One region of the Megasphaera sp. An286 genome, then DNA from elsewhere that is predicted to be linked to it. Evidence: riboswitches for the same ligand, from Rfam matches in the RefSeq annotation. Region 1 holds a riboswitch; each other region holds the start of a gene.
What was found. A riboswitch is a leader RNA that binds a small molecule or an ion and turns the genes downstream of it on or off. The one in region 1 is predicted to bind ZMP and ZTP.
Positions count from the first base shown of each region.

Region 2: it holds a riboswitch for ZMP and ZTP, as region 1 does, so the genes downstream of both, B5F80_RS05135 (OFA family MFS transporter) here and B5F80_RS06880 (formate--tetrahydrofolate ligase) in region 1, are expected to answer to the same signal.
Region 3: it holds a riboswitch for ZMP and ZTP, as region 1 does, so the genes downstream of both, B5F80_RS00860 (phosphoribosylaminoimidazolecarboxamide formyltransferase) here and B5F80_RS06880 (formate--tetrahydrofolate ligase) in region 1, are expected to answer to the same signal.

Region 1 covers NZ_NFIY01000012.1:27,422-37,920, forward strand. Annotated here, with positions in the region: gene typA (translational GTPase TypA) at 1-753, opposite strand, end outside; gene murB (UDP-N-acetylmuramate dehydrogenase) at 883-1,770, opposite strand; gene B5F80_RS06855 (YlbF family regulator) at 1,799-2,146, opposite strand; gene trmL (tRNA (uridine(34)/cytosine(34)/5-carboxymethylaminomethyluridine(34)-2'-O)-methyltransferase TrmL) at 2,167-2,655, opposite strand; gene B5F80_RS06865 (hypothetical protein) at 2,821-3,249, shown strand; gene B5F80_RS06870 (metal-dependent hydrolase) at 3,263-3,928, shown strand; gene B5F80_RS06875 (cyclodeaminase/cyclohydrolase family protein) at 4,001-4,654, opposite strand; gene B5F80_RS06880 (formate--tetrahydrofolate ligase) at 4,623-6,302, opposite strand; ZMP/ZTP riboswitch at 6,352-6,431, opposite strand; gene B5F80_RS06885 (hypothetical protein) at 6,598-7,413, opposite strand; gene aspS (aspartate--tRNA ligase) at 7,486-9,279, opposite strand; gene hisS (histidine--tRNA ligase) at 9,287-10,499, opposite strand, start outside.
Region 2 covers NZ_NFIY01000008.1:3,820-14,318, reverse strand. Annotated here, with positions in the region: gene mnmG (tRNA uridine-5-carboxymethylaminomethyl(34) synthesis enzyme MnmG) at 1-377, shown strand, start outside; gene rsmG (16S rRNA (guanine(527)-N(7))-methyltransferase RsmG) at 370-1,080, shown strand; gene B5F80_RS05140 (D-alanyl-D-alanine carboxypeptidase family protein) at 1,116-2,132, shown strand; ZMP/ZTP riboswitch at 2,184-2,268, shown strand; gene B5F80_RS05135 (OFA family MFS transporter) at 2,337-3,605, shown strand; gene B5F80_RS05130 (AbgT family transporter) at 3,684-5,225, opposite strand; gene B5F80_RS05125 (YbjN domain-containing protein) at 5,439-5,864, opposite strand; gene B5F80_RS05120 (DeoR/GlpR family DNA-binding transcription regulator) at 6,114-6,872, shown strand; gene pfkB (1-phosphofructokinase) at 6,869-7,777, shown strand; gene B5F80_RS05110 (fructose-specific PTS transporter subunit EIIC) at 7,812-9,758, shown strand; gene B5F80_RS05105 (HPr family phosphocarrier protein) at 9,856-10,113, shown strand; gene ptsP (phosphoenolpyruvate--protein phosphotransferase) at 10,141-10,499, shown strand, end outside.
Region 3 covers NZ_NFIY01000001.1:176,316-186,814, reverse strand. Annotated here, with positions in the region: gene B5F80_RS00880 (IclR family transcriptional regulator) at 1-39, shown strand, start outside; gene B5F80_RS00875 (amino acid permease) at 182-1,627, shown strand; gene B5F80_RS00870 (hypothetical protein) at 1,685-2,146, opposite strand; gene B5F80_RS00865 (DUF362 domain-containing protein) at 2,413-3,537, opposite strand; gene B5F80_RS00860 (phosphoribosylaminoimidazolecarboxamide formyltransferase) at 3,661-4,836, opposite strand; ZMP/ZTP riboswitch at 4,898-4,975, opposite strand; gene B5F80_RS00855 (DUF1847 domain-containing protein) at 5,056-5,679, opposite strand; gene B5F80_RS00850 (hypothetical protein) at 5,703-6,056, opposite strand; gene B5F80_RS00845 (MBL fold metallo-hydrolase) at 6,093-6,911, opposite strand; gene B5F80_RS00840 (hypothetical protein) at 6,925-7,749, opposite strand; gene B5F80_RS00835 (PHP domain-containing protein) at 7,759-8,565, opposite strand; gene B5F80_RS00830 (leucyl aminopeptidase family protein) at 8,562-10,013, opposite strand; tRNA gene B5F80_RS00825 (tRNA-Lys) at 10,175-10,250, opposite strand; gene B5F80_RS00820 (RidA family protein) at 10,423-10,499, opposite strand, start outside.

The sequences.
Region 1 (10,499 bases):
GACTTTAGCGCGGCGCTGGCCTTCGCCGTCGGTAATAACGACGTTCTGGTTCGGGCGGAGGCGGCCGCGGACGATACGGCCGATGGCGATTTTACCGACGTAGTCGTCGTAATCCAGGGTCGTAACCATGAACTGCAGCGGGCCGTCGATATCGCCTTTGGGGCAAGGGCAGTATTTAATAATGGTTTTAAACAGCGGTTCCAAATCGGTGCTGTCGTCGTCCATGGAATACTTGGCGATGCCGTCGCGGCCGTTTGCGTAAATAACCGGGAAATCGAGCTGTTCGTCGTTAGCTTCCAATTCCATGAACAGTTCCAGTACTTCGTCTTCGACTTCCGAAACGCGGGCTTCGGGCTTGTCGATTTTATTGATAACTACGATAGGCTTCAAATTCTGTTCCAGGGCCTTGCGCAGTACGTATTTCGTCTGCGGCATAGGGCCTTCGAAGGCGTCGACGAGCAGCAGTACGCCGTCGACCATATTCAGAACACGTTCTACTTCGCCGCCGAAATCGGCATGGCCCGGCGTGTCGACGATATTGATCTTGACGCCTTCATGCATGACGGACGTGTTTTTGGACAGGATCGTAATGCCTCGTTCCCGTTCGATATCGCCGGAGTCCATGACTCGTTCGGCAACCTTTTCATTGGTGCGGAAAACGTGGCTCTGCTTAAGCATTGCGTCGACCAATGTCGTTTTGCCATGGTCAACGTGGGCAATAATTGCAATATTGCGAATATCTTGACGTTCCATCTAATGTCCTCTCTCCTATGTCAAATAATGATAAGTATAGTTAGTTCGTAACTCATAGAGTATAGCACAAAAAGCCCCGCTTGACTACACGTCGCAGGGCTTTTTACAGAAAAATACGATGAAATTTACCTAGTCTTCGCCGATGATCCGCACTTCCGGCTCTAAATGGACGCCGTGGGCCAGTTCGACGCGGCGCTGCACTTCGCGAATGACCTGCAGGACGTCGCGGGCCGAGGCATGGCCCCGATTGACGACGAAGCCGGCGTGCTTCGTCGATACCTGCGCGTCGCCGCATGACAGGCCCTTCAGGCCGGTCTGGTCGATGAGAGTGCCGGCAAAATATCCCGGAGGACGCTTAAAAGTGCTGCCGGCGCTGTGCATTTCCAGCGGCTGCTTGCTGCGCCGCCGCTGCATGAGGTCGTCCATGGTGCGCTGGATTTCGTCCTTATCGCCGGGCCGCAGGAGCAGTTCCACTTCGACGACGAATTCCTGGGATTTCTGAAACCGGCTCTGGCGATAGCCAAAGCCCAGATTCGGCGCGCTGTACGTATGGACGCCGCCGGTGCTGCTGACCGTACGGACACGGGACACGACATGGCTCATTTCGCCGCCGTAGGCGCCGGCGTTCATGAAGACGGCGCCGCCCAGCGTGCCGGGTATGCCGCAGGCAAATTCTATGCCCGTCAATCCCTGTTCCTGCGCAAATTGGCAAATATCCTTCAGCATGTAGCCCGCGCTGACCAGCATCTTGCCGTCATGGCAGGACAAGACCTTCTTCAGGCGGTTCAGCTGGATGACGACGCCGCGGATGCCGCCGTCCCGGACGAGGACGTTCGATCCGCCGCCCAAGACCGTCACGGGCAGTTCCAGGGAACGGGCGATGCGGATGGCCACGGACATTTCCTTTACCGACGCCGGCAGGACCAGAATATCAGCCGGGCCTCCGACGGCAAAGGTCGTATGCTCGCTCATGGGCGCGTCGAGAATGATGTTGTCCATCGGCGTATACTTGCTCATCTGCGCCGCAAAACTTGTCAATGCGTACTTATTTATCAAGAATGCTCATTCCTTCTGCCATTGCGTTCTGAATTACCTGATACACTTCTCCAGCCATCGCCTGCCAGCGGTTGTATTTCTGCAGGTAAGCCATAGCCGTTTCGTTCTTTTTAAGCTGTTCCGCCATGCGGTTCAGCTGTTCGATTTTCTTGCGGATCGGCTTATTGCCCATGGATTCGGCATAAGCCAGCTGGGCCTGCATGATGAGGAAATCCTGCACCAAATGGGCCGTCTTTTCGTCTTCGGCCAGCACCTTGCCCGCCTCTACCAGTTCTACGTATTCCTTGCAATTTTGAATCGCTTTTGCCAACTCATTGGCTTTATCGTATAATTCCACTATTGTTTCCCGCCTTTTCCTTAGGTTAAATGATCGATGCCGACGCCGCCCTTGGCCATGCCGGGAAATCCGAGCTGGCGCAGCGCTTCATACGAAACGATGGCGACCGTATTCGACAGGTTCAGACTCCGCGCTTCTTCGGCCATGGGCACGCGGAAGCAGCTGTCCGGATACTGCTTAAGCAATTCTTCCGGCAAGCCCTTCGTTTCCTTGCCGAAGACGAGCATGTCGTCTTCTTGAAACTGAATATCGGCATAACACTGGTTTGCCTTTGTCGTCAAATAAAAAAAGCGGTGGCCCTTGTATTTTTCCAGCACTTCATCGAAGTTTTCATGAACCTGTACGTCTACGAGATGCCAATAATCAAGGCCGGCGCGCTTTAAATGCTTGTCGTCGATAGAAAACCCCAATGGTTTCACCAAATGCAGCGTCATCTTATTCGCCGCGCATAACCGGGCTACGTTGCCCGTATTGCCGGGAATTTCCGGCTCTACCATTACAATATGCATAGTATCAATCACTCTCCAACGAATATTGTACAAGATTTCCCGTAGGAGCACAAGAGGAAAGGCCGGCCATGTATTCATTGATTTTTTTTATCATGCATGGTATAATATAAATAATAATTATTCTTTAATTATTATTTTCAAAAATCAAAAGAGAGGTGTTTTCACATGGATACATTTGATAACATTGCCCAGTACCCCATCTACTTTGCCCCCGGCTGTCGCCTCATGCAGCTGGAACCTGCCATGGTTTCGGAAGTGTACGATTACCTGCGGAAATTATTCGGCAACATCCGCCTGTACACGCGCTGCTGCGCCTTTGACGACGCCAAACAGCACGATGAAGAAGCCGTTTTCATCACCTTGTGCGACTCGTGCTTCAAAATCTACGGCGAAACGTACGCCAACCTCCACATGCGCGATTTCTGGAGCGTATACGACGAATACAAGACCATCTATCCCTTAGGCGACAACGAAGCCAAACTCCGCGACGCCTTGGACTCAACCATGTGCGCTCCCGCTCCGATTAAAGCGATGCGCCCCTTCTTCGACGAATGGAAGACCTGGAGCACCAGCCACCGGGAACCGGAAAAATAAGGAGGCTCCTCCCATGAAATTCACGTACTACGGTCATGCAGCCTTTTCGCTGTCTGACGAAACGACTACGATTCTCTTCGACCCGTTTATTACGGACAATCCGTGGACAAGCGTCTGTCCCACCGACATTGACTGTCAGTACGTCGTCTTGACCCACGCCCACGGCGACCACTACGGCGACGTCGAAGCCATCGCCAAGAAAAACGACGCCTTAGTCGTCAGCACGGCTGAAGTAGCGGGCAAAGCGGCCGCTGCAGGCTGCCGGGCTCACGCGATGCACGTCGGCGGCAGTGCCTCTTTTCCCTTCGGCACGATTCGCCTGACGCCGGCCTTTCATGGATCGGGCGTCGAAGGCGGCATGGCCTGCGGCGTCATCGTCGAATTCGGCGGCAAGCGCGTCTACTTCGCCGGCGATACGGGTCTGTTTTCAGACATGAAAATCCTCGACCGCTTCGGCAAGATCGACTGCGCCATTCTCCCCATCGGCAACAACTTTACCATGGGCATAGACGACGCGGCCTTGGCGGCCTTGTGGATTCAGCCGAAGTTCGTCATCCCCGTCCACTACAAGACGTGGCCGATCATCGACGCCGACCCGCAGGAATATAAGCAGCTTACGGAAAGCAAGTACAATATTCCCGTCCAGGTCGTCGAACCGGGAACGACATACGAATTCTAAACAACTGCATAAACAAGAAACGGCCCTGTCGTGAAAGTATCTCCTTTCATGGCAGGGCCGTATTTCATATATTTATCTTCTTTCGTATTCCCGTTCTACGCGCTGTTCCAGCAGGGCCGCTTCGCGTTCGATGCGCTGAATGGCCTCGGTCATATCCCGCACGTACTGCTCGTCTGTAATAGACTGTAAATTGACGCGGACGCTGTAAAAAGCCGACCGCATGGCAGAGCGGGCGTTCATGGCCGCAATGGCTCCGTCCGTAATAACCCACTTATTGCCGTAGCGCACGGTCTGCTCCGCCAGCTGCACGAGGACGAAAATATCCTTTCCCAGAGAAAAGGGGATTTCCGCCGCTTCCTTGAAGGCCTGCTGCACGATGTCTTTCCGATTGGGCGTATCCTTAGGCAGCCGCACGGCCCGGATTACGCCGTCAAAGGCCGCCGCGTCCTCGGCAATGCCGGCCAGATAGCGTATGCGCAGGTCTCGGGCCTGCATCTTGATGGACTCCATCAGCTTGGCCACGTCTTCATACCCTTTTTTGCCGAGGGTCAGGTTTGCCACCATCTCGACGAGGGCCGCCGCCGAAGCTGCCGTCATGGCCGCGATGCCGCCGCCGCCGGGAACGGGCTCCTTAGAGGCCGTCGCTTCCAGCAGGGCGTCGAGGGGCATGGACTGGAAGCGGCTGAAATCGGGCTTAGAACAATCCTGTGATAACGCCATTTTCATCGATATCCATTCTATTAGCAGCGGGAACCTTCGGCAAGCCCGGCATCGTCATAATGTCGCCGGTCTGGCAGACGATAAAGCCTGCGCCGGTGCAGACGCGCACGTCCTTGACAGTAACGGTGAAGTCCTTCGGTGCACCGAGGAGAGCCGGGTCATCGGACAAGGAATACTGCGTTTTCGCTACGCAGAGAGGCATCTTGTCGAGGCCGAATTTTTCTAGCTCGGCAACCTGTTTCTGCGCTTTGCTTTCAAAGACGACGCCTGCGCCGCCGTAAATCTTTTTGACGATCGTTTCCATCTTCTGGGCGATGGTGTCGTTTACGTCGTACAGCGGCTTGTACGGCGTCTGCGGCTGGGCGATGAGCTGCAGTACCTTTTCTCCCAATTCTACGCCGCCCTTGCCGCCTTCGGCCCAGCAGTTATTGAGGGCTGCGTCGACGCCGTAATCGGCGCAGAGCTGGCGGAGCGTCGCGATTTCCGCATCCGTATCGGTAGCAAATTTATTGATGCCGACGACGACGGGAACGTCGTAGGTACGCATATTTTCCACGTGCTTAGCCAAATTGGCAAAGCCCTTCTTCAAGGCTTCGATATTTTCTTCCTGCAAGTTCTTCTTGTCTACGCCGCCGTGCATTTTAAGAGCCCGGACTGTTGCGACGACGACGACGGCGTTCGGTTTGATGCCGGCGAAACGGCACTTAATGTCCATGAATTTTTCCGCGCCGAGGTCTGCGCCGAAACCGGCTTCCGTAACGGCGATCTCGCCCATCTTGAGGGCCAGCTTCGTAGCGACGACAGAGTTGCAGCCATGCGCGATGTTGGCGAAGGGGCCGCCGTGTACGAGGGCCGGCGTGTGCTCGATCGTCTGGACGAGGTTCGGCTTGATGGCGTCCTTCATGAGGATAGCCATTGCGCCTTCGACGCCGAGCTGGCGGGCCGTCACGAGGTTGCCGTCCAAGTCATAAGCTACGGTGATGTCACCCATGCGCTTCTTCAAGTCCATGAGGTCGCTGGCCAGGCACAGGGCCGCCATGATTTCCGAGGCAACGGTAATCATGAAGTGGTCTTCCCGCGGGAATCCGCAGACCTTGCCGCCCATGCCGACGACGATGTTGCGCAGGGCCCGGTCGTTCATGTCCATGACGCGCTTCCAGATGACGCGGCGCACGTCGATGCGCAGGGCGTTGCCCTGATGAACGTGGTTGTCGATGGCAGCGGCCAGAAGATTGTTGGCCGCCGTAATAGCGTGCATGTCGCCTGTAAAATGGAGATTAATATCTTCCATCGGCAGTACCTGCGAGTAGCCGCCGCCGGCAGCGCCGCCCTTAATGCCGAATACGGGGCCAAGGGACGGTTCGCGCAGGGCGACGACGGCCTTATGCCCCATGTAGTTCAGCGCCTGGGCGAGGCCGATCGTCGTCAGCGTCTTGCCTTCGCCGGCCGGCGTCGGCGTAATAGCCGTGACGAGGACGAGCTTGCCGTCTTCGTTTTTCGAAAGGCGCTTGATAGCGTCAAAGGAAATCTTTGCCTTATATTTACCGTATAATTCCAAATCATCGTCAGTTAATCCGACTTTTTCCGCAATCTTTACGATCGGTTCCAGCGTGGTCTGCTGTGCAATTTCAATATCGCTTAATACCTGTGCCATGATTTGCGTCACTCCTGTTCGTAGCATAAAAAAATACCGACACTTCTGGAAATGTTGCCCAGACGGTCGGCTTCGCGTCAATCATGCTCCCCGTGGTTGATTCCACTTCCGTCAGTCACATGATTATGGACTTATTATACAAGAATTCTCCGTATACTGTCAATGACATTTGCCCCTTCCCGGATACAGCCCGGCTCCACAAAAATCAAAAAAGGGATATCACCTGGCGCATGTCGGCTAGTACGAAAAGAAGCCGGTTCACAGAGAACCGGCTTACATGCCATACGCAGTATGATTACATGTCGATTTCCTGTACCTCGCCAAAGGATACGGGGCCGCCGATAAAAATGCTGCGCAGCTCCTTGTCTTCTCCTTCTACGGCCGCGGCGATGGCAATCGCGCCGCCAGGCTGCTGAATCGTGCAGGACACGTTCTTTTTGCCTACGCAGGCCAGGGCCGCCGCTACAGCCGCCGAGCCTGAGCCGCAGCTCTGTTCCCAGTACAGCGTATCCGTCGCCGTCACGTATACGGCGGGGACCATATGCAGATGGGCCGGGTCAAAGAGGACGAGGCCGAACGCGTCCAGCTGTTCGTCCGACGCATAGTCCTGCAAGGCCGTCCAAAACATGTCCTTGTATTCCATTTCCGCTTCAGAGGCAAAGTGGACGAAATGAACGATGCCCGGCAGCTCGACGCGGAAAAAGCGGCTCGGCATGCCTCCTACGTCCAGGAGAACTGCTTCAACGGACAGGGGCAGGGGCATCTCGATATAGGCGTCGTAGGAGCCGTCAGGCCGTTTTTTCGCCTGAGCCTGCAGAACGCCGTCGCATCCCGAACAGGACACGGCATATTCGCCCCTATCTCCACCGGCCAGCTGCAAGGCATAGGCCGCAGCGGAGCGGGACGCGTTGCCGCAGAATTCGCCGCCCATCATGTCGACGCGCAGCGGCTGGCCTTCCGTCATGGATAAATACGCGACCTGCTCGGCGTCGACGCCCTTATCTTTCAGGAGCTTTGCTGCCAAGAAGCTACGCTGTTCCGGCGCGACATCGCTCAGCACAAATAAGGTCGTATTACCGCTGGGGTCTGCTTTTACATATTGCAGTTTCACGTTGCTCAACTTCCTTTCTATCTGATAAAAAAGGTACCGGCCATGCCGATACCTTTTTCTGTAATGCGACTTTTATTTCTTGACGAGTTCTTCTTCTACCTGAATGTGAAGTTCGTGAAGTTGTTTTTTCGTAACTTCCGACGGCGCTTCGCTCATGGGGTCGATAGCGTTCTGCGTCTTCGGGAAGGCGATGACGTCGCGGATGGACTTGCGTTTGAGCATGAGCATGATCATGCGGTCCAGGCCGAAGGCCAAGCCTCCGTGAGGGGGAGCACCGTATTCGAAGGCTCGGAGCAGGAAGCCGAATTTCTGTTCTGCTTCTTCCGGCGTAAGGCCGATAGCCTTAAATACGCGCTGCTGCAAATCAGGCTGGTAAATACGGAGGGAGCCGCCACCCAGTTCGACGCCGTTGAGAACGAGGTCGTATGCCTTAGCATAGACGTGAGCCGGGTCTGTTTCCAATTTATCCAGGTCTTCGTCGCGGATAGCCGTGAACGGATGATGCATGGCGACGTAGCGTTTTTCTTCTTCGCTGTATTCGAACATAGGGAAATCAACGACCCAGGTGAAGGCGAATTTGCTTTCGTCGATCATGTTCATGCGGCGGGCCATTTCCTTACGCAGTTCGCCGAGAGCTGCCGCGACGACGGCCGGTTTGTCGGCAATCATGAGAACCAAGTCGCCCGTTTCGCTGCCGCACTTTTCGCCGATAGCTTTGAGCGTATCTTCGCCGAGGAATTTCTTAACCTGCGATTTCAGCGTGCCGTCTTCCATGAAGCAGATCCATGCCAGGCCCTTGGCGCCGTAGCGGGATACGTATTCGACGAGGTTGTCCAGTTCGCGGCGCGGAATGCCGGCGTCGCCCTTGACGTTGATGGCCTTGACCTGGCCGCCGTTGTCGACAACGGAGCGGAACACTTTGAATTCCGTATCGCGGACGAGGTCCGTAATGTCGGTAAACTTCATGTCGAAGCGCAGGTCCGGCTTATCAGAGCCGTAGTTTTCCATGGCGTAGTCCCAGGTCATGCGGTGAATCGGCAGTTCTACGTCGTGGCCCAGCGTTTCCTTGAAGATATAGTGAACCATTTCTTCGACGAGCGTCAAGATTTCTTCCTGATCCATAAAGGACATTTCCATGTCCAGCTGAGTGAATTCAGGCTGGCGGTCGGCGCGCAGGTCTTCATCGCGGAAGCAGCGGGCGATCTGATAGTAGCGGTCCATGCCGGAAATCATGAGCAGCTGTTTGAAAATCTGCGGAGACTGGGGCAATGCATAGAACTTACCTTCGTTGACGCGGCTCGGTACGAGGTAGTCGCGGGCGCCTTCAGGCGTGCTCTTGCACAGCTCCGGCGTTTCGATATCGATAAAGCCGTGTTCGTTCAGGAACGTGCGCATAGCGTGTTTTACTTTATGGCGCATGATGAGGTTGTTCTGCATTTCCGGACGGCGCAGGTCGAGATACCGGTATTTCAAGCGGATCTTTTCATCGACGTCGATGTTATCTTCAATGTAGAACGGCGGCGTCTTGGACGAGTTGAGAATACGCAGCTCTTCGCAACGGATTTCAATCGTGCCGGTCTTCATCTTCGGGTTTACCGTATCCTTATCGCGCATGCGCACGACGCCGCGGACAGCCAGAACGTATTCCGTACGGACCTGTTCGGCCTTTTTAAAGGAAACTTCTTCGTAATCCGGCGAGGCTACGACCTGTACAATGCCCGTACGGTCGCGGAGATCGATGAAAATCAATCCGCCGTGGTCGCGGCGGCGTTCCACCCAGCCGCACAGAATTACTTCTTTGCCATTGTCCGCTTCGCTGACTTCAGCGCAATATTGCGAGCGGTGCAAACCTTCCATTGTATCCATGAATGAATCATCCCTTCTTATGTGTTTCCATATATGCAACAATTCCGTCGATCGGAACGCTGACTTGCTCTTTCGTAGCCATATCGCGAACCTGAGCCTGGCCGGCGGCCAGCTCTTCTTCGCCGATAATGACTGTATAATCGGCTTCCAGGCGGTTGGCTGACTTCATCTGCCCCTTCATGCTGCGGCCCATCGTGTCGATTTCAGCATACATGCCCTTGGCACGAAGCTGCTGCTGGAGGCTGAAGGCTTCCGTCTTAGCCGCGTCGCCGAGGGCTACGATGAATACGGGTCGCTTCTTTTCCACCGGCGGCAGCAGGCCTTGTTCCTTCAAGGTCAGGAGCAGCCGTTCCATGCCGATGGCAAAGCCGATGCCCGGCGTCGCCGGACCGCCCACTTCTTCGATGAGGCCGTCATAGCGGCCGCCGCCGCAGACCGTGCTCTGAGCCCCTAAGGGAGCGTACATGATTTCAAAGGCCGTATTCGTATAATAATCCAAGCCGCGGACGAGGCGCGGATCCAATTCGTAAGGAATGCCGATCTTCGTCAGGTATTCCTGAACCTTGGCAAAGTGCTCCTTGCAGTCGTCGCAAAGGTTGTCCGTCAATTCGGGAACGCCGACAGCGGCCTGCTTGCAGCCTTCTTCCTTGCAGTCGAGGACGCGCAGGGGATTTTTTTCCAGACGGGCCTTGCAGTCGTCGCAGAGCTGATCTTTTTTGTCGGCGAAGAAATCGAGGAGCTTCTGCCGGTAAATGGGACGGCATTTCGGGCAGCCGACGGAATTGAGATGAAGGACTAAATCGTTCAGTCCCAATTCGCGGAACAGCTGAAAGGCCATCGCGATGATTTCCGCATCGACGGCCGGGTCCTTCGAGCCGATTTCTTCAACGCCGAACTGATTAAACTGGCGGTACCGTCCAGCCTGGGGACGGTCGTGACGGAACATGGGCCCCATGTAATAGAACTTATGAACCTTCGGGTCGCCGTATAATTTATGCTCCAAATACGCGCGGACGACGGATGCCGTATTTTCAGGGCGCAAGGTCATGCTGCGGCCGCCGCGGTCATTGAAGGTGTACATTTCTTTCGTAACGACGTCGGTCGTCTCGCCGATGCCGCGCAAAAACAATTCGGTACTTTCAAACAAAGGGGTACGAATTTCGCCGAACCCGTAAAGCGAACAGATCTGACGGATTTTCTGCTCTAAAATCTGCCAGTCT
Region 2 (10,499 bases), on a different contig from region 1:
TCCGTACCGGCCTCAAGGCTTACGATTTGCTGCGGCGCAACGAAGTGACCTACCATACGCTGAGCCAGGTATTTCCCCTGCCGCAGCTGGCCGACGACGTATGCGAGGAAATCGAGATCATGGTCAAGTACGAGGGATATATCAACCGCCAGCTGGAACAGGTGGAAAAGATGAACCGCCTGGAAAAGAAGCTGATGCCAGAAGATATCGTATACGCCGACATCGATACCCTGTCGGGCGAAGCGCGGCAGAAGCTGGACGCCATACGGCCCCGCTCCTTAGGGCAGGCCAGCCGCATCTCCGGCGTATCGCCGGCGGATATTACGGCCCTGCTCATCGTGCTGGAACAGCGCCAGCGGGAGGAAAGCCATGTTTAGAGACGAACTCATCGCGGCGGCGAAGGACTTTGGCCTGGCCCTGACGGCGGAGCAAATCGACCGATTCTGCCTGTTTGCAGAGCGCCTGGTCGAGACGAATAAGGTCATGAACCTGACGGCCCTTACGGAGCCAGCCGACGTAGCCGTAAAACACATGATAGACAGCCTGTCGTGCTACGACGCGGCGTGGTTTCCCGAAGGGGCCTCCGTCCTGGATCTCGGCACGGGAGCCGGCTTTCCCGGCCTGCCCCTGCTCATCTACCGGCCCGATTTGAAGGTGACCTTTTTCGATTCCCTGCAGAAGCGGCTGACGTTTTTACAGGGCGTGACGGCGGAGCTGGGCCTGACGGCTTCCTTCCTGCACGGCCGGGCCGAGGAAATGGCCCACAAAGAGGAATACCGGGAACGCTTCGATATCGTGACCAGCCGGGCCGTAGCCCGCCTGCAGATATTGGCTGAATGGGCCCTTCCTTATACGGCTCGCCAGGGCGTATTTATCTCATTAAAAGGCGCCCAATATGAGGAAGAGCTGGCCGAGGCCCAAAAGGCCCTGTCCATCCTCGGCGGCGCGGCGGCGGAAGTCCGCCCCGTCCATTTGCCGGGTCTGGATGACAAGCGGGCCGTCCTGTATATCAAAAAGACGAAGAAATGTCCGGCCAAATACCCGCGCAAGCCGAAAATGGCCGCTAAAAATCCGCTGTAATCATCTATAGTTTATGTTCAAGGGAGGCATGTATCATGTCTTTAAAGAAAACGATCTTAGCTGCGCTGACTGCCTGCGTAGCCCTATCTTCCGTAGCCTTCGCCGAAAATCCGGAACCGCCGGCAGTGGCGGCCCAGGCTGCTTACGTCATGGACGCCGATACAGGCGATGAGCTGTATGCCAAACAGCCCGACCTGAGAGGCTATCCGGGAAGCACGACGAAGATGATGACCTGCATCGTCGCCCTGGAAAACGGGCAGGCCATGATGGATAAGACGATTCGCATTACCGATAAGGCCCTGAGCGTCGAAAGCGATGCCTCTGTCCTCGGCCTGCAGCAGGGCGACCAGATTACCCTGCGCAACGCCCTGACGGGCATGATGCTCGTGTCGGGCTGCGATGCCGCCGTGGCCATTGCGGAAACGGTTGAACCGACGGAAGAAGCCTTCGTCGCAAAAATGAACGCGAAGGCGGCAGCTCTCGGTGCGACCCATACGCATTTCGTCAATCCCCACGGCCTTCCCGACGCCAACCACTATTCGACGGCCCGGGATCTGGCCAAGATAGGCGCCTACGGCATGAAGCTGCCGGCTTTTCGGGATATTGTCAAGCGCAGTACCTTCGACATGCCCTACGTCGACGGCAGCTATAAGCATTGCGTTTCGACGAACGAATTCCTGACTAGCGGGTTCCCCGGAGCAAACGGCATTAAAACCGGCACGACGAATGCCGGCGGGCCGTGCCTCGTCGTTTCGGCGACTCAGAACGGGCGGACGGTCATCGCGGCTATCATGAATTCGGAAGACCGCTACGGCGATGCCCAGGCCCTGATGAAATACGGCTTTTCCGTATTGAAGCCTCTGGAAAACGTCTACATCATCCGCAAGGCCCCGGCAGGCCAGACGCTGACCGAATTGGGCCGGCAGCAAATGGAACAGGCCAAGGATGCGGCAGACGCCAAGGCTAAGGGGCAAGCCGCGCAAGAAACTGCTTATGGAACGGACGCCGATACGGCCGACATGGCTGCAGCAGCTGTGAAAAAATCTGCATAATTCTTGACAGGTATGCTCTAAATCCGTATAATCATATCATAACAACGTACCTATACAGTGCAGGACTGACGGAATGAAGTGGAATAACCACGTGGACTGCACGGTGACATATACGCCGACCGTCTGGGCAAGAGTACATCTATTCTTTGTCCAGCCGGCCGGCTTTTTATTGCTCTGGCGGGACAAGTCAAAGGAGACGATATCATGAAGAGAAATCGCTGGCTCATTGCCCTGTCCGCCATGGGAATTCACATCTGCATCGGCAGCGTCTACGCCTGGAGCGTCTTGACCAAGCCCATTATGGAATCGATGGGCTTTACGCTGCAGCAGACGACGTGGACCTTTTCCCTGGCTATCTTGTTTTTAGGATTGTCCGCCGGATGCCTGGGCAGCTTCGTCCAAAAGGCCGGCCCCCGCAAGTCGGGCCTCGTGTCGACTTTATTTTTCGTTTCGGCTATGTTCGGCACGGCGGCGGCCATGGAGTTCCGCAGCCTGCCTATGCTGTATCTGTTTTACGGCGTTATCGGCGGCATCGGCTTGGGGACGGGATATATTACGCCCGTCTCGACCCTGGTCAAATGGTTTCCCGACAACCGCGGCTTTGCCACGGGTTTGGCCATCATGGGCTTCGGCTTTGCCAGCATGATCGCCGGTCCGGCGATGCAGCTTCTCGTCGCTAATTTTGGCCTGGCGACGAACTTCCTCATCCTGGGCGCAGTGTATCTCGTCGTCATGACAGCTTCGTCCCTGTACTTAGCGCCTCCGAAGGCTGACGAAATGCCCCGTCCCGACACAGCGCTGGCGAAGCCCTCCGGCCCGGTCTATGCCGATGCCATGCCGCAGTTTTCCCTGAAAGAGGCCATGAAGACCTGGCAGCTCTATACGATTTGGTGGCTCTTTTTCGTCAATATCACCTGCGGCATCGCCCTCCTGGCCGTCGCCTCGCCGATGGCCCAGGAAGTCGTCGGCATGTCGCCCATGGCTGCCGCGTCCATGGTCGGCCTCATCGGCTTTTTGAACGGCGCCGGCCGCATCGCCTGGGCGACCGTATCGGATTATATCGGCCGGGCTAATACGTACGTCCTCTTCTTCTTCATCGAGGCCCTGGCCTTCTTCAAGCTGTCGACGGAAACGAACGCTTTCAGCTTTCAAATCGTCGTGCTGCTCATCATTACCTGCTACGGCGGCGGCTTTTCCTGTATGCCGGCCTACCTCAGCGACCTGTTCGGCACCAAGGCCCTGAGCGCTATCCACGGCCGCATCCTCACGGCCTGGGGCGCCGCCGGCGTGGCCGGTCCCCTGCTCCTGTCGTGGATCAAGGAGACGACGAACAGCTACTCCATTACCCTGCAGGTCTTCTCGGCCCTCTTCGTCACATCCCTGCTGGTTATGGCCGTCCTGAAATACAAGACGCGACACGGCATCACTGGTCAGGACGCCTACTGGTCGGCGAGGAAAGCGTCTGTTAAATAAATTTCAGTAATAAAAAATCAGGGTCTTCCTTACTAGTGGAAGATCCTGATTTTTTTTTTGTCTGTTCAACGATTTAATTTAGAGTCTCTGGGGAATACCCGGGCCGACAGGCCAGCCTGTGAGATACCAGAAGATGAACAAGGCATACCACATGACCAGGAAGGCCATGGCGTAGGGCATCATGAGGGATAAATAGGTGCCGATGCCGCTGTCTTTTTTGTAGCGGCGGATGATTTCCAAAAACAGGGGCAGGAACGGGTTGACTAAGGCGACGGTATTCAGCGCGCCGTCGCCGGCCCGGAAGGCAGCCTGGATGAAGGCCGGGTGATAGCCCAAGAGCATGAACATAGGGACGAAGACCGTCGACAGCAGGGCCCATACGGCGGAGCCGCTGGATGTAAAGAGGCCCAGGAGCTGGCCGAAGAGCATGAAGCAGATGAGAGCCGGCAGGCCGGTCATGCCTACGTCTTTCAGGAACAGAGCCCCTTTCATGGCGATCATCGTCGACATGTTGGTCCAGGCGAAGGCTGCGATAAACTGGGCAATGAAAAAGGCCATGACTAAAAAGCCTGACAGGCCTTTGACGGCGTTGGTCATACAATGTATCATGTCATCGGCGTTTTTGATTTTGCCTATGGATACGCCGTAGGTCAGTCCGACGGTCAGGAGAAAGCCGCAAAGCAGCGGGATGACGCCGCGCAGCAGAGGCGACCCCAGGAGCGAATGGGTCTGGGAATTGCGGAGCAGGCCGTTGTCGGGAAAGGCCATGAGGAAGACGACGGCCAAATACAGGACGGCGGCGATGAGGGTGTGGCGCAGGGCCTTTTTTTCCTCCGGCGATACGTCGGGAATAGTCAGGTTTTCCTGGGCGTGGGCCGGGTCATATACGCCCATGCGCGGTTCGACGAATTTCTCCGTAATAAAGGTCGTCACGGCCGTCAGGTAGAAGACGGCGAAGGACATGAAATACCAGTTGTCGATTGGCGTGACGGTCATCGTCGCGTCGATGGTACGGATGGCCTGGGTCGTAATGCCCGACAAGAGGACGTCCGTCGTGACGATGAGGATGTTGGCCGTAAATCCCGAATAGATGGCGGCCAGGGAACAGGCGAAGCCAACTAAGGGATGGCGTCCCATGGAATAAAACAGCATGGCCGCTAAGGGCGGCATGATGACGATGGCCGCGTCAGAAGCGATATGGCTCATGAGGCTGATGAAGACGACGGCCAGGGTCACGTACTTCCGCGGGATATTGTGCATGGAGTGATGGATAAGCGTCTGGAGCAGCCCCGTTTCCGACGCCACGCCCAGGCCGAAGGTCAGGACGATGATCATGCCCAGGGGCGGGAAATTAATGTAGTTTTTGATGAGGTTCGTCAGGAGCCAGTCCAAGCCTTCAGCGCTGATGAGGCTGCGGATATGGATGATTTCATTGGTCTTGAGATTGACGGCCGTTACGCCGGCCAGCTGCAGGACGTAAGAGCAAAGGGCCAGCACCATGAAGAAAATCAAAAAAAGAATAGCTGGATTGGGAAGCTTGTTGCCTACCCGTTCCAACCATTTGAGAAAAGAGCCGCGCGTGTCGTCGCTTACGGCGACGGCGGCAGCGGTGTGTTTCATACGGATCCCCTCCTATGTAATTATGCTGTAAAGGTATACGTTATCATTCCCCTATTGATATAAAGTAATACTTTACTATAGTAGCGTATTACTTTACACGCAGCATGTCAAGAAAAAGTATTTAATCTATCCATAGGAAATTCGTATGGTTTTAATGTAATGGGGATATAATCGAAAAAATCCCCTGCTTTACCGGCAGGGGACGTCAAATTGTTATTTCCAGATTTCTTTCATAATGTTCTTATACGATTCGTTCAGGTGCTCGATGACGGTCTGGAACAAGGCGTATACGAGGTCGCCGTTCAGCGATTCGTCGGCGCTGACGATGGAAATATCCAGGATCAGGGAGCCCTTGTTGTCAACGTAATACTTAAAGGCCTTGAAGGTCTGGTTGTACGTGTTGAGCAATTTAGCGAGGCCTTCGCTTCCTTCGGGGACTTTCGGGGCGACTAAGATGCGGATAATGCCGTAAATGCTGTCGTCGGCGATGACGATGGTCGGCAGGTTATTGCCGTCGATAGCGAGCTGCGAGCGGAAGACGACGGTATGGAAGGGGTCGTCCTTGATTTCGTCGACTGTAAAGGCGGACAGATTTTTTTCTTTTAAATATGCTTGGAAGCTTTCGGCTTTTTTATTCATGACAATCACTCCTAGTATAGTAGAATTAATGCTCTTACAGGCTATTATATCATAAATTGCGGCCCCTGGCTTCTGTATTTGCGTCCACCCTGTTGCTTCTTCTGTGATATAAATCACAATATATGATTCGTGCGCATAATTGACTGTTAATGATTGAAAATACGCAATTATGATAGAAAATGATTGAAAAAGAAAGAAATTGATTGTATAATGCAGGTGTAAAGGAACTGAATAGAAAGGATGAGGGTCATGCTGACCGAAGAAAGACAAGCTGAAATCATGCGGATCGTCAACGTGCACGGCGCCGTGTCGGTTCAGGAGCTGGTCAATTATCTGGATATTTCCGAATCGACGGTCCGGCGGGATTTGGCCGCCTTAGACGAAGAAGGGCTGCTGCGGCGCGTTCACGGCGGGGCGACGTCCTTGAAGGAAGGAGCCTATGACGCCGCCATGGAAGATTTGCAGGACAAATACTCCCTGCATATTGGAGAAAAACGGCGCATCGCCCAGTTTGCCGCCTCTCTGGTCCGTCCGGGCGACTTCGTGTATCTCGACGGCGGCTCGACGGTCGAGCAGATGGCCGATTTTCTCGTCGGCTCCGAAGCGTCCTTTGTGACCAGCGGCCTGCCGACGGCCCAGAAGCTGGCCCGCAGTGGCGTAAAGGTGTACGTCCTGCCCGGCCTGGTCAAGGGAAAGACCGAATCGGTCATCGGCAGCGAAATGCGGGACATGCTGAGCCGCTACCACTTTACGAAGGGATTTTTCGGCACGAACGGCCTGACGCCTCAGGAGGGCTGCACGACGCCCGACGTGGAGGAAGCGGCCTGCAAGGGCGCGGCCGTGCGGCAGTGCCGGCAGGCTTACGTATTGGCTGACGTCAGCAAGTTCGGCCAGTCGGCGCACATCACCTTTGCAGACCTGGCCCAGGTCACGGTCGTCACGGCCAAGGGCGAAGAAGACATGGACTATAGTTCTTACGAATCTTTGACGGAGGTGCATATCCTTTGATTTATACGGTTACGTTCAATCCCTCGCTGGATTATGTAGTGCAGATGAAGGAATTTAAGGCCGGCGACATCAACCGGGCCGAAGCGGAAACGATTTATCCCGGCGGAAAGGGCGTCAACGTGGCGCTGGTACTGGGAAATCTTCACATTCCGGCGAAAATGCTCGGCTTCATCGCCGGCTTTACGGGACGGGAAATAGAACGGCTGGCTTTGGAATGCGGCAGCGACTGCGATTTCATCGTGCTGGACGAAGGCTATTCGCGCATCAACCTGAAGATCAGCGCAGCTGACGAAACGGCGGTCAACGGCATGGGGCCGGTTATCCCCGACGACAAACTGCAGGCCCTGATGGCCCAGATCGACGGGATGGCCGACGGTGATACCCTCGTATTGGCCGGCAGCATCCCGGCCGCCCTTCCCGACGACATATACGAACGGATCCTGCGCCGCCTCGAAGGCCGCTCCGTACGGGTCGTCGTCGACGCGACGGGCGATTTGCTGAAAAACGTCATGAAATATAAGCCCTTTTTAGTCAAGCCGAATAACTTCGAGCTGGGCGAATTGTTCGATACCGTCCTCAAGACGGACGAAGAAATCGCCGAATGCGCAAGAAAGCTTCAGGATATGGGCGCGCGAAACGTCCTCGTATCCCTCGGCGGCGACGGCGCCCTGCTCCTCGGCGAAGACGGCCGGGTATACCGCATGCAGTCGCCTAAGGGCAAGCTGGTCAATTCCGTCGGCGCCGGCGACAGCATGGTAGCCGGGTTCTTAGCCGGCTTCGAATCGTCGGGCGGCGACCTGCAGGAGGCCCTCAAGATGGGCATCAGCGCCGGCAGCGCTTCGGCCTTCCACGATTGGCTGGCGACGGAAGACGATATTAAAGAAGTATACGGCCAGCTGCCGTAACGCAGGTTTGTAGGTAAAAGGAGATTGTAAATTCATGCGGATTGTAGATTTATTGAAAAAAGAAAGTATCGACTTACAAGCCGTCGTCGCCGACAAGGGCGCGGCGATCGACCATCTCGTATCCCTGATGGATAAAGGCGGCAACGTGACGGATCTGGAAGGATACCGCAAGGCCGTGCTGGCCCGCGAAGCCGAAGGCAGCACGGGCATCGGCGAAGGCATCGCCATCCCCCACGCCAAGACGGACGCCGTGTCGGCTCCGGGGCTGGCGTCGATGATCGTCCGTTCGGGCGTAGAATATGAAAGCCTGGACGACGAGCCGGCCTTCCTGTTCTTCCTCATCGCCGCCCCGGCCGGCGGAGCCAACGTCCACCTGGAAGTGCTGAGCCGTCTGAGCCGTATGCTCATGGACGACGAATTCCGGGAAAAATTGATGAACGCCAAGACGGCCGACGAATACCTGGCCGTCATCGACGAGACGGAAACGGCCCAGCTGGCGGCGGAAGCGGAAGAAGAAGCTGCCGAGGCAGAAGCGGCTCCGGCTGACGAACCGGCCTCCCCCGCTCCGTCGGACCGGCCCTTCGTCATCGGCGTCACGGCCTGCCCGACGGGCATCGCCCACACCTACATGGCGGCGGAAGCTCTGGAAAGCAAGGGAGCTGCTATGGGCGTCGACATTAAAATCGAAACGAACGGTTCCGGCGGCGTCAAAAACCATCTGACTGCCGAGGATATCGAGCGGGCCGTCGGCGTCATCGTCGCCTGCGACAAGGACGTGCCGACGCAGCGCTTTGCCGGCAAGCCCGTCGTCTTTACGAAGGTCGCCAACGGCATCAAGATTCCGGAAGAACTGATCCAGACTGTCCTCGACGGCAAGGCCCCCATTTTCCACGGCGAAAGCTCGTCGTCCGAGGCCGTATCGCTGGATGCGGCGGAAAAGGAAAGCGCCGGCCGTCAAATCTATAAGCACCTCATGAACGGCGTATCCCACATGCTGCCCTTCGTCATCGGCGGCGGCATCCTCATCGCCCTGGCCTTCCTCTTCGACATGGAACACGCCGGCACGGCCCAATTCGGCACGGGCACGCCTCTGGCGGCCTTCCTGAAAAACATCGGCGGCCTGGCCTTCAGCCTGATGATGCCTATCCTGGCCGGCTACATCGCCATGAGCATCGGCGAACGGCCCGCCCTCATGCCGGGCATCGTCGGCGGCTTTTTGGCTACGACAGGCGGCTCGGGCTTTTTCGGGGCCCTCTTTGCCGGGTTCATCGCCGGGTACCTCATCATCCTGCTCAAGAAGGTATTTTCCAACCTGCCCCAGGCCCTGGACGGCACGAAGCCCATCCTGATTTATCCCGTCTTGGGACTCGTCCTCATCGGGGTCATCATGACCTATATCATCAACCCGCCGACGGCCCTGTTCAACACGTGGCTCTTTGACGTCCTGAACAGCATGACTACGACGAGCCGCATCGTCCTCGGCTTTATCCTGGGCGGCATGATGTCCATCGACTTCGGCGGCCCCATCAATAAAGCGGCCTACGTCTTCGGCACGGCCTCCCTCATGAGCGCCTCCGGCGAAGCGATTTCTTCGGGTATCATGGCTTCGGTCATGATCGGCGGCATGGTGCCTCCCATTGCCATTGCCCTGGCTATGCTGCTGTTCAAGCAGAAATTCACGGCGAAGGAACGGCAGTCTACGGTGACGAACTTCATCATGGGATTGTCTTTCATTACGGAAGGGGCTATCCCCTTTGCCGCATCCGACCCGGTGCACATCATTCCGCCCTGCGCCGTCGGCGCGGCCGTCGCCGGGGCCCTGTCCATGCTCTTTCACTGCGCCGTTCCGGCTCCTCACGGCGGCATCTTCGTCTTCGGCGTCGTGACCAATCCGCTCATGTACGTCGCGGCTCTGGCGGCAGGCGTCGTCGTCGCGGCCGTGCTGATGGGAATTGTTCGTAAAAAACAGTCGGCTGATTAATTGCATTCGGCTGTAAAATCAGATACACTTATAGTATGTAATATATTTTCACATAATATAATATTGGGCGCACGCGCCTGCGAAGGAGGAACTACACATGAAAGAATTTACGTTTACTGTCACCGATCCTATGGGTATCCACGCTCGTCCGGCCGGACTCTTGGTCAAGGAAGCCAAAAAATATGAATCGGCTATTACGATGCTCAAAGGCTCCCGCAAGGGCGATTTGAAAAAGATTTTTACCATTATGGCTCTCGGCGTTAAACAGGGCGAAACCGTTACGGTCCAGGTAGAAGGCGCCGACGAAGAAGCAGCCGCCGCGATGGTTGAAACTTTCCTCAAGGAAAACTTCTAATATCTACGACATAAGGGGGATGTATCCATGCTGACGTTAAAAGGGAAAAGCGTCTTTCCCGGCATTACGATCGGGCCGCTGGCGCTGTTCCACCGCAACACGATTTCGACGGCCCAGCGTCCGATTCAGGATGCCGAAGCCGAAGTAGCCCGCTTTCAGGATGCTCGCAAGGTAGCCATTGAACAGCTGAAGGACTTGTATGAAAAAGCCCTGGAAAAAGTAGGCGAAGAACAGGCCGCCGTGTTTGAAGTACACCAGATGATGCTGGACGACGACGATTATATCGACTCTATCGAAGGGCAGATCCGCGATGAAATGCTCAACGCCGAAGCGGCCGTCGACCGGACGGCCCAGCAGTTTGCCGAAATGTTCCGCTCTATGGACGA
Region 3 (10,499 bases), on a different contig from region 1:
AAACATACGGTTGACGAATTGTCCAGGACATTGCGTTAAATGCCTGCTCCAGCGTATTTTATTTTCAAATTTGGTATAAACCCTGATGAAACCTTTAATTGTCAACAAGAAAAACATTCGCTATAATATACAGGTAAGTTTTTTTTTACTATAGTAATACTATAAAAAAGGTTGTGATTGAATGAAAGAAGAACAACAACAGCTGCGCCGTAGCTTAAAAGCCCGCCATCTGAATATGATCGCCATCGGCGGCGCTATCGGCACAGGCCTGTTTGTCGCCGGCGGCGAGACCGTCAGCACAGCCGGTCCGGGCGGTGCCCTCGTTGCCTATTCCCTCATCGGCGTCATGGTATATTTCCTTATGACCAGCTTAGGGGAAATGGCAGCGTACCTGCCGGTCAGCGGCTCCTTTGAAACGTATGCCAACCGCTACGTCGATAAATCCTTAGGATTTGCCTTGGGTTGGAACTATTGGTTCAACTGGGCTATTACCGTCGCAGCCGAACTGGTTGCCGGCGCCCTGATTATGAAATACTGGTTTCCCGATGTCCCGGCAGCTGTATGGAGCGGCATTTTCCTGATTATCTTATTTGTCCTTAATTATCTTTCGACCCGCTCGTACGGTGAAAGCGAATTTATCTTTGCTGGTATCAAAGTTCTGACAGTATTAATTTTCCTCTGCGCCGGCGCCTTCCTCATTCTGGGACTCGGGCCCGAGCCGTCGCCGGGATTCGTAAACTGGACGGTCGGCGATGCGCCCTTCGTCGGCGGATTTACCGCCATGCTGAGCATCTTCATGGTTGCCGGCTTCTCCTTCCAGGGAACGGAAATGATCGGTATCGCTGCCGGCGAAAGTGAAAATCCGGAAAAAAACGTTCCCCGTGCCGTTCACTCTATTTTCTGGCGTATTTTGTTATTCTATTTAGGAGCCTTCGTCGTCATTGGGTTCCTCATTCCCTATACGGACCCGAATCTTCTCAATTCGAGCGTAGAAAATATTTCTATCAGCCCCTTTACGCTGGTATTTGAACGCTTCGGCCTGGCTGCCGCCGCCTCGATTATGAACGCTGTTATTTTAACAGCCGTATTATCTGCCGGCAACTCCGGCCTGTACGTCTCGACGCGTATGCTCTACGCCATGGCCCAGACCGGCCAGGCACCAAAATGTTTCCTCAAGCTGAATAAGCGCGGCGTTCCGTCGTATGCGCTGTTCGCAACGGTTATCTTTGGCCTGGCAGCCTTCCTTACGTCGCTCATCGGCGAAGGCAAGGCCTACGACTGGCTCGTCAACATCAGCGGCATGGCCGGCTTTATTACCTGGATCGGCATCGCTATTTGCCATTACCGCTTCCGCCGCGCCTACGTGGCCCAAGGCAAGGATTTAAAGGAATTGCCCTACAGAGCAACCTTCTTCCCCTTCGGCCCCCTGCTGGCCCTGCTCATGTGCATCATCGTTACGGCCGGTCAGAACTACTCGGCCTTTACGGGAGCAGAAATTGACTGGTACGGCGCCAGTGTCGCCTACATCGGCATTCCCGTCTTCCTCGCCGTATACCTGTATCACAAGGTAAAACACCATACGAATATTATTCCGCTGGACGAAGTAGACTTGTCCCGCCATAAATAAGACAAACAAAAAAAGGCACGCGAACGTTATATATGATTCGCGTGCCTTCTTTTTTTCCTACAGCATCTGTCCGGCATGTACATCGCCCCCTGCATGAGCTGCAGCCATCTTAGCTCTCTTCTCCGCGTTGTGCTTGCCGAACCAGTGGATGCGGCATTCGCGGCTGCAGAAAATCCGCCGCCGGTCCAGCGGGTCCGTAACGAGGACATGCTTTCCGCATTCCCGACAGGAAAACTTGCGGTACACCGTGACGGCCTTTACTTTCTTCGAATGTTTCCAGTACAGCTTTTCGCAATGCTGGGAGCAAAACTTCATCCTGCCGTCCGAATGATCCCGTACTCTGACGATGGTACCGCATTTCAGACAGCGGAATTCACGAATTACCGGAGCCGTAGCCGGAGCGGCGGCCCGGATATCGTTGACGCCATGACGGTTGGCATACCGCCGGCATTCGGCGCTGCAGTATTTCTGAATAGATCGCCGCGGCGTAAATTCTTTCCCGCAAATTACACAATTCATCGCTTCACTCCCTCGCTCTCTCGTCATACGCCGTCGGCGACATGCCGCATCGTCAACTACCAGCGTACGTTTTAATATATTTATAATTTACATTAATGGTTTAATAATATTTTTTAATATATAACTACATTATATAGAGAGTGCCCGGAAAAATCAATTGGTTTTGATAAAATAAATACAAATTCTTCAAAAGCAGTTTCTTTTCATTATAAACGAAAAGCCCCGCCTGTACAAATGCAGGCGGGGCCTTCCGCATAGGCTTCGGCTTATTTTACCGTAATTAATTCGTAGTCTCTTACGCCAAGGCCGATTTTTTCAGCATGGCGCAGCGTAGCTTCCCAGTTGATATCCGGATGAACGTCGAGGAAATGGTCGTGGTGGCATTCCCAATCGGGTTTCGCCAGGTTATCGGACAGCTGGCTGTTCGGCAGCGGCGTGGCCTTTAAGCAGGCGTCGACGCAGGCCTGGTCGAGGGCAACGGGGTCGAAGGAAGCGAACATGCCGATATTCGGCAATACGGGCGCATCGTTTTCGCCATGGCAGTCGCAGTTCGGCGAAATGTCCATGACCAGGTTGATATGGAAGCACGGGCGGTCCTGGCAGACGGCCTGAGCATATTCAGCCATCTTGTAATCCAGTTTTTCGCTGGCGTCCCATTGCACCGTGTGAATGGCGTCGAAGGCGCAGGCGCCGATGCAGCGGCCGCAGCCCTTGCACAAATCTTCGTGAATATGGGCGATGTTATCTTCATAGGTAATTGCATCGGAGCCGCATTCGGATGCGCAGCGGCGGCAGCCCTTGCACTTCTTGGCGTTGACAGCCGGCTTGCCCGACGAATGCTGTTCCATCTTGCCGGCGCGGCTGCCGCAGCCCATGCCGATGTTTTTAACGGCGCCGCCGAAGCCGGTCATTTCATGCCCTTTGAAGTGAGCCAGGCTGATAAATACGTCGGCGTCCATAATCGCCCGGCCGATCTTGGCGTTCTGTACGTATTCGCCGTTTTTGACGGGAATTTCCACTTCGTCCGTGCCGCGCAGGCCGTCGCCGATGATGATCTGACAGCCCGTCGTAATTGTATTGTAGCCGTTCAGGTTGGCGCAGTCCAAATGTTCCAGGGCGTGCTTGCGGCTGCCGGGATACAATGTATTGCAGTCCGTCAGGAAGGGCTTGCCGCCTAATTCTTTAACCAAGTCGGCGACGGCTTTAACGTACTGCGGGCGAATCGATGCCAGACAGCCTAATTCGCCAAAATGCATTTTGATGGCGACGAATTTTCCTTCGAAGTCGATCGTTTCGATGCCGGCTTTCTTGCACAGCTTCTGCAGCTTCATCAGATTATTCGTCCCTACTTTACAGCGAAAATCCGTAAAATATACTTTTGCTTTTTCCATAACCTACCTCCCGATAAACTCATTCTCATAAACACTTTCATTGTATCACATGAAGTACGCTCTAAGTCAAGAAAAAGAAGGCTGTAAAATAAGCGTCCCCAGAGGGGACGCTCTTGATATATCTTAGTGGTGGAACAACCGCAAGCCGGTCATCGCCATGGCAATATTGTATTTGTCGCACGTTTCGATGACGTTGTCGTCGCGGATGGAGCCGCCGGCCTGGGCGATGTAATCGACACCGCTGCGGTGGGCCCGTTCTACGTTGTCGCCAAAGGGGAAGAAGGCGTCGCTGCCCAGCGCTACGCCGTGAAGCTGGCCGATCCAGGCTTTCTTTTCTTCTCTCGTAAGAGGTTCCGGCTGCTGGGTAAACAGATTCTGCCATACGCCGTCAGCCAGCACGTCTTCGTAGTCGTCGGAAATATATACGTCGATGGCGTTATCGCGGTCCGGACGGCGCACGTCGTCGCGGAACGGCAGGGCCAATACCTTCGGATTCTGGCGAAGCCACCAGATGTCGGCCTTGTTGCCGGCCAGGCGCGTGCAGTGAACGCGGGACTGCTGGCCTGCGCCGACGCCGATGGTCATGCCGTCCTTGACGTAGCAGACCGAGTTGGACTGCGTATATTTCAGGGTAATCAGCGCTATGAGCAAGTCGCGCTGCGCCGCTTCGGGGATGTCCTTATTTTTCGTCGGGCAGTTCTGGAACAAGTCGGCCGTAATCTTGGCGTTGTTGCGTTCCTGTTCAAAGGTAATGCCGTATACGTCCTTCGATTCGACAGGCTGAGGAACGTAATCGGCATTGATTTTCAGCACGCAGTAGTTGCCCTTTTTCTTCGTCTTGAGAATAGCCAGGGCTTCGTCCGTATATCCCGGAGCTACAACGCCGTCGGATACTTCCCGTTTCAGCAGCGTCGCCGTTTCGGCGTCGCAAATATCCGACAAGGCGACGAAGTCGCCGTAGGAGCTCATGCGGTCTGCACCGCGGGCACAGGCATAGGCCGAAGCGAGGGGAGATAATTTCAAGTCGTCTACATAATAGATTTTTTTCAGCGTATCGCTCATGTCGGTCGCGACGGCAGCGCCGGCCGGGCTGACGTGCTTAAAGGACGCCGCGGCGGGAAGGCCCGTCGCCTCCTTCAATTCCTTGACCAGCTGATAGCTGTTGAAGGCGTCGAGCAGATTGATGTAGCCCGGACGGCCGTTCATGACTTCAAAGGGCAGGTCGCTGCCGTCTTTCATGTATACTCTTGCCGATGATTGATTCGGATTGCAGCCGTATTTCAATTGCAATTCTTTCATTAGTATTACCTCCTGAAAATAAGAAATTTCCTGGCAAAAATAAAAATACCGACACTTCTGGAACCTTCGCCCAGACGGTCGGCTGTAATGAACCATGCTCCCCGTGGTAGCTCCACTTCCGTCAGTCACATGCTTCTGTTTCATTATACAAGGCGCAGCCGCCCTGTGTCAATGGGAAACAGACAAGGGCAGCGCCTTTTAGCGATACGCTCGCTCGGCTTATAATTTCGTCTTATAATAGGACTGGCTGGTATACAATGCCGCCACGGGATTATGGCCCGTCACGCGGTCCTTGACGACCAGCGTCGTCGTCAGGGCCTCGGAATATTTGTAAAATAAGCTGTCGTGGCCGACGCACAAGCCCATGACGATGTTCATATCCGTATGCTTGGCATTGAGCATCTTAGCCTGGAGGATGGGATTGCAGGCGTTGACGCCGACGGCATTGCATTTTTCGTCAATTCCCAGCTCTACCTTGGGAACGGCGCCGGCCTTGCAGGCCATCCCGAAGACTTCAAAGCCGTGCTTGCGCAGAATCCCCGCCAGCATCCGCGTTTCCTGTATCAAGCCGACGCAGGTCGCAATGCCGATTTTATGGAAATTCATGCGTTTGGCAAATTCAATGGTCTCCTGGACGCGGCACCACTTTAAATAGCCGTCGCATTCGACGCCAGCCGCCGTCTGCATGACCTGCTGATTGTCGTCCTGCTCATACAATGCTAAGGCTTCCCGCTTTACCTCTTCATCCATGTGCGTCGTCGCGCAGAAAGAGGGGTATTCCTTATCCATGACGTTGCAGTTCACTACGCCGCAGTCGGCGCAGGAAAGAGTTCGTTCTGCCATTGTCTTCACAACCTTTCCGTTTACTATAATGATTTCATAATCAAATATAACAGCATTCCGTTGAGGCACACCCAGGGAATCCAGGCGATAATCCCCATAAAATGCATGAAGCCCCTTCCCTTGCCGCCTTTATAAGCCAAGCCGGCCGCAAGGATGCCGACAAACAGGCTGACCAGATAATAGACGGCGCTCCACTCCACAGTATAAAAGAGAAAGGCCAGAAACGCCGGCGTGCCGACGCTGCGCGCTATAGAACTGATGCGCAGCATAATCGGGTTTTGCAGCGCATAGGCCGGGTCCGCGCTGAGTTTGCAGTATTTATAATTCCAAAAATATAATAAGCCCGTTACCAATCCGCAAAGTATAAGCTGTATCATCGAACGACTCCTTTATATAATCCATCAGTCTGCGCTTCAGCGGCTGAGCGCGATCCGCTCCATATCTTCGGGGACGTACACGGCGCCGCCGTAATAGGCCTTCGCTTCTTCCGTATACAGCCCCTTCCGGCTGCTGCCGGTCTTTTCTTCCGTGTGGTACAGCACCAAACGCGCCGCGCCGAGAGAAGCCGCCGTTTCCGCCGCGTCCTTTACCGTGCTGTGGTTCTTCTCATAGGGCCGGAACAGATCTCTATGCTCGTATAAGCAAAAGGCCTCGGCCAGCAGCCAATCCGTTCCTTCGGCGTACTGCCGGCAGCGCTCGTTATACGGCTCGTCGCCCAGACAGGTCAGCCTCATGCCGTCGGGGAAGGTCAATAGATATCCGAATTGCTTGGCCTTGGTCGAGCAGATATCAAAGGCCGTAAGGGACAGGCCGAGAAACTCCACCGTGTCGCCGTCTTTCAATTCGTGAATGCAGATGTTCTTGCCAATACAGGCAAAATCCTTCTTTTTAAACATCATTTCCGCCATAGACAGCAGCATTTGCTTCACCACGTCGTGACAATAAATGTGGAACTGCCCGTCGTATGCTCCGGATCCCATCAGCGAAGCGATCTTGCGCATGACCCAGAGGACGCCCATGATATGGTCCGTATGGCCGTGGGTTACAAACATATAATGCAAATCCGCATAGGCAACGCCGCCGTCTTCCAAGCGCTTGAAAATGCCGTTTCCGCCGCCGGCGTCGGTTAAAAACCATTGTCCCTCAGCCGTACGGACGGCAAAGCACGTGTTATACCGGCGCACAGCCATCGCATTTCCCGTTCCCAACATCAATAATTCTGTACCTGACACGCTATCTCCCCTTCTATCGCAGTACGACGCCGCGAACTGTAATTTTCAAAATCTCAAAGGACATGCCCGTCGTATATTCTATATCCTGCTGCAGTCCCTTTTTGATGGTGCTCATGAGTTTTTTCAGATTTTCGCCGTAATATACCGTTACGACTAAAAATACGGCCAGCCCGTTCCCTTCCGACTCGCGGTTTTTATCGATCCGCAGGCGGTTGACCTTTGCCAATCCGCCTATCTGCCGCAGGCGGTGGATAATCAGATGCTCCAGCATTTCGTTGGAAAAGGTCAATTTCCCGTAATAGCTGAAAACGGGACGCACAACAGAATGCTCGAAATCCGGAGCCTTTTGATTCCGCCGGGTCAGCAGGGAGTGGATGGGCGCCAGCAAATACCCGCGGAAGCGCGGCTTGAGCTCCATCGTCGGCACGGGAATGATGTGCTTTCCCTCGTTGATGCGAATCATCCGGGCCTTTTCAATTTCGACGGGACACGACACGTCTTCTATGCGAATGTACGAGTCCGCTTCAGGCAGCCCCAGAGCTTCGCAGATGCGATGTATCATGTGCTTCGACGTCCCTAAAATGAGAAGCTGGTCCGGCTGCAGCTCATCCAGCGCGTCTTTTACGCTTTGGGCGTGCTCCTGCTGCAGAAAGATCGCCCGGCGGACGGCTTTCATGCGGTTCGTTTCTTCCTTGGCCGAGCGGCCGGCAACGATGCGATTTTGATAAATCAGCAGGCCGTCGTCAATGATACAGGAAATATGATGGTCGTACGCCACGTCCAGGGCGTGATGACTTTTTCCCGTACCGCTGGCTCCGATAAATCCGATGACTTTCATAGCGTTCACCTATTTCTTCTTATATTGCAGCAAAGGCTCTACGCGCTCCGTATCAAAGGAGAATATGCCGACCTGCTCCGGATAGCGCCCCGTCGTGCCGTGGAAATCCGAGCCGCCGCCGACATACCAGCCCTTTTCCTCGGCGACGGCTAAAAATTCTTCATAGCGCCCCCGATTCTTTGGATGATATACCTCGATACCGTCGAAGGAATGCGTCAGTACGTGCGGCAGCGCCGCGTGAAGCAGCCCCGGATGCGCCAGCACGGCCAAGCCGCCGGCCTGATGGATCAGCTCGATGCATTCATCAATCGACTTGCGGCGATAGGGCACGTAGGCCGGGCCGCCGCGGTATAATATCGCATCAAAGACGGCCGTCACGTCGGGAAAGTACCCCTTAGCCACGAGCATACGCGCGATGTGGGGCCGGCCGATAGTGCCGCCGCGAGCTAATACGCCTTCGATTTGCTCCCTGTCGAGGACATAGCCTAAGGACTCACAGCGCTCGACGATTTCCATGGCCCGCATCTGACGGCGCAGCTTAAACTGCGCGCAGTACTCCTGCAGGGCAGCGTTTTCCGTATCGAGGTAATAGCCCAGAACGTGGACGTCCTCGCCGTCGTAATCGGAGCTCATTTCCATCGCCGGAATGATGCGGACGCCGGGGTTCAGCCGGCAGCCCGTCGTATAGGCATCAATCGTGTCGTGGTCGGAAATAGCCATGACGTCCAGCCCGGCCTGGACAGCCAAATTCGTCAGCTCCTCGGGAGTATACACGCCGTCGGAGCAGGTCGTATGCATGTGCAAATCGACTTTCACTTGGCTCCTCCTTTCAATAATTCCAAAATGGACTTGACGCCCACGCCGGTCGCGCCGAAGAAGCCCGTTTCATCCTTTTTCTCACAAAAGGCCGTACCGGCAATATCCAGGTGAATCCACGGAATATCGGGATGGACAAACTGCTTGATGAACAAGCCCGCCGTAATCGCGCCGCCGTCGCGGCCGCCCGTATTCTTTAGGTCCGCTACGTCGCTTTTGAGGAGGTCTTCATATTCCCGGTCAGCCGGAAGCTGCCATACCTTTTCGTGAACCGCCGCGGCTACGTCGAAGAAACGGTTCATCCATTCCTGATGGTTGCCGATCATGCCGGAACGCACCGTTCCCAAGGCCGTTACGCAGGCACCGGTCAGGGTAGCCAGATCGATGAGCTTCGTCGCTCCCAGCTCCTGGGCATAGGACACGGCGTCGGCCAGGATCAGGCGGCCTTCAGCATCGGTATTTTTGATTTCCACCGTCTTGCCGCCGTACATCGTCAATATATCGTCGACGTGGTAAGCCATACCCGACGGGATATTTTCCACCAGCGGAATCACAGCGACGACGTTGACGGGATATTTCAGCAGCATGAGGGCCCGTATGACACCGACAGCAGCAGCCGCGCCGGCCATGTCGTCCTTCATGAATTCCTGATTGGCCTGGCTCTTGATGGATAAGCCGCCGCTGTCGTAGGTCACGCCCTTGCCGACGATGCCCAGCATGTCCTTGCTGTCCGGGTCGCCCTTATAGGTTATCGTCATGAGCTGCGGCGGGTTCATGCTGCCCTTGCCGACAGCGACGATACCGCCCATCTTCCGCTTTTCCAGCGCCCATTTATTGAGCATCTCGACGGTAATATTGTCGCCCTTGACGACGGCCGATACGATTTCCGAAAACCGCCGCGGCGTCAGCTCGTTCGGCGGCATGTTGACCAAATTGCGGGCCATGTACACGCCTTCGTATATGGCGGAATACATGTAGCACATCGTATTGAAGGCCTTGATTTCCAAGCTCGACGTAACCAGGTTGATGCTGCGGACAGTCCGCCCCTTCGCGTCGCTTTTATAATGCAGGAATTCGTAGTTCCGATATAATAAGCCGTCGATTAAGGCGCCGATATCCATTTCCAGCGTGTCGACCATGACGGCCAGCTCCGACACGCCTTCGGCCATCGCCGCGGCCATGAGGCGCTTCGCCGTCAGAAAATCTTCATACGTAGCATACCGTATGGGTTTCTTATGCAATCCAATCAAAAAATAGGTCTTACTCCGGCCTTCCGTCAGGCAGTGAAACACGCGCAGGGACGTATAATGCATGACGTCTTCATGCGCTTCCACATAGGCCCGAATCAGTTCCCCGTCTTCCTTAGGAATGCGGGATAAAGCCAGCATCCGCGTATCGACGCCGATCGCCACGACGTCCATACTGCCGTTACTGTTGCAAGTAATCATGATATATCTCTCCTCAATCCATCATATAGCCGTCCGTATGATTTTATTATAAACATTATATATACAGATTCATTATACCGTCCTGCCGCCTGTAAAATCAAGAATAGAGCATTTTCTGCAAAAAAAATACCTATGCAGTGATGTTCTGCATAGGTAGTATGTGGTGGACCGTCAGGGGATCGAACCCTGGACACCCTGATTAAGAGTCAGGTGCTCTGCCAGCTGAGCTAACGGTCCATGTCATTTCTTTCTCCAAAGGACGTTTTATATATTACACCATCTGATAAGAAAATGCAAGCCTTTTTTCAAAATTTATCAAAAAATTTTTCTCACATCCAAATGCCTCTCTGCTTTTGACCAAAAAAATCTCCGGCTGCGCGCCGGAGACTTTTTTCAAGGCTATGTCAGATTATTTGCCGCAGTATGCGATAACTTCGACTTCTACGAGAGCGCCCTTCGGGAGTTCAGCGACTTCTACGCAGGAAC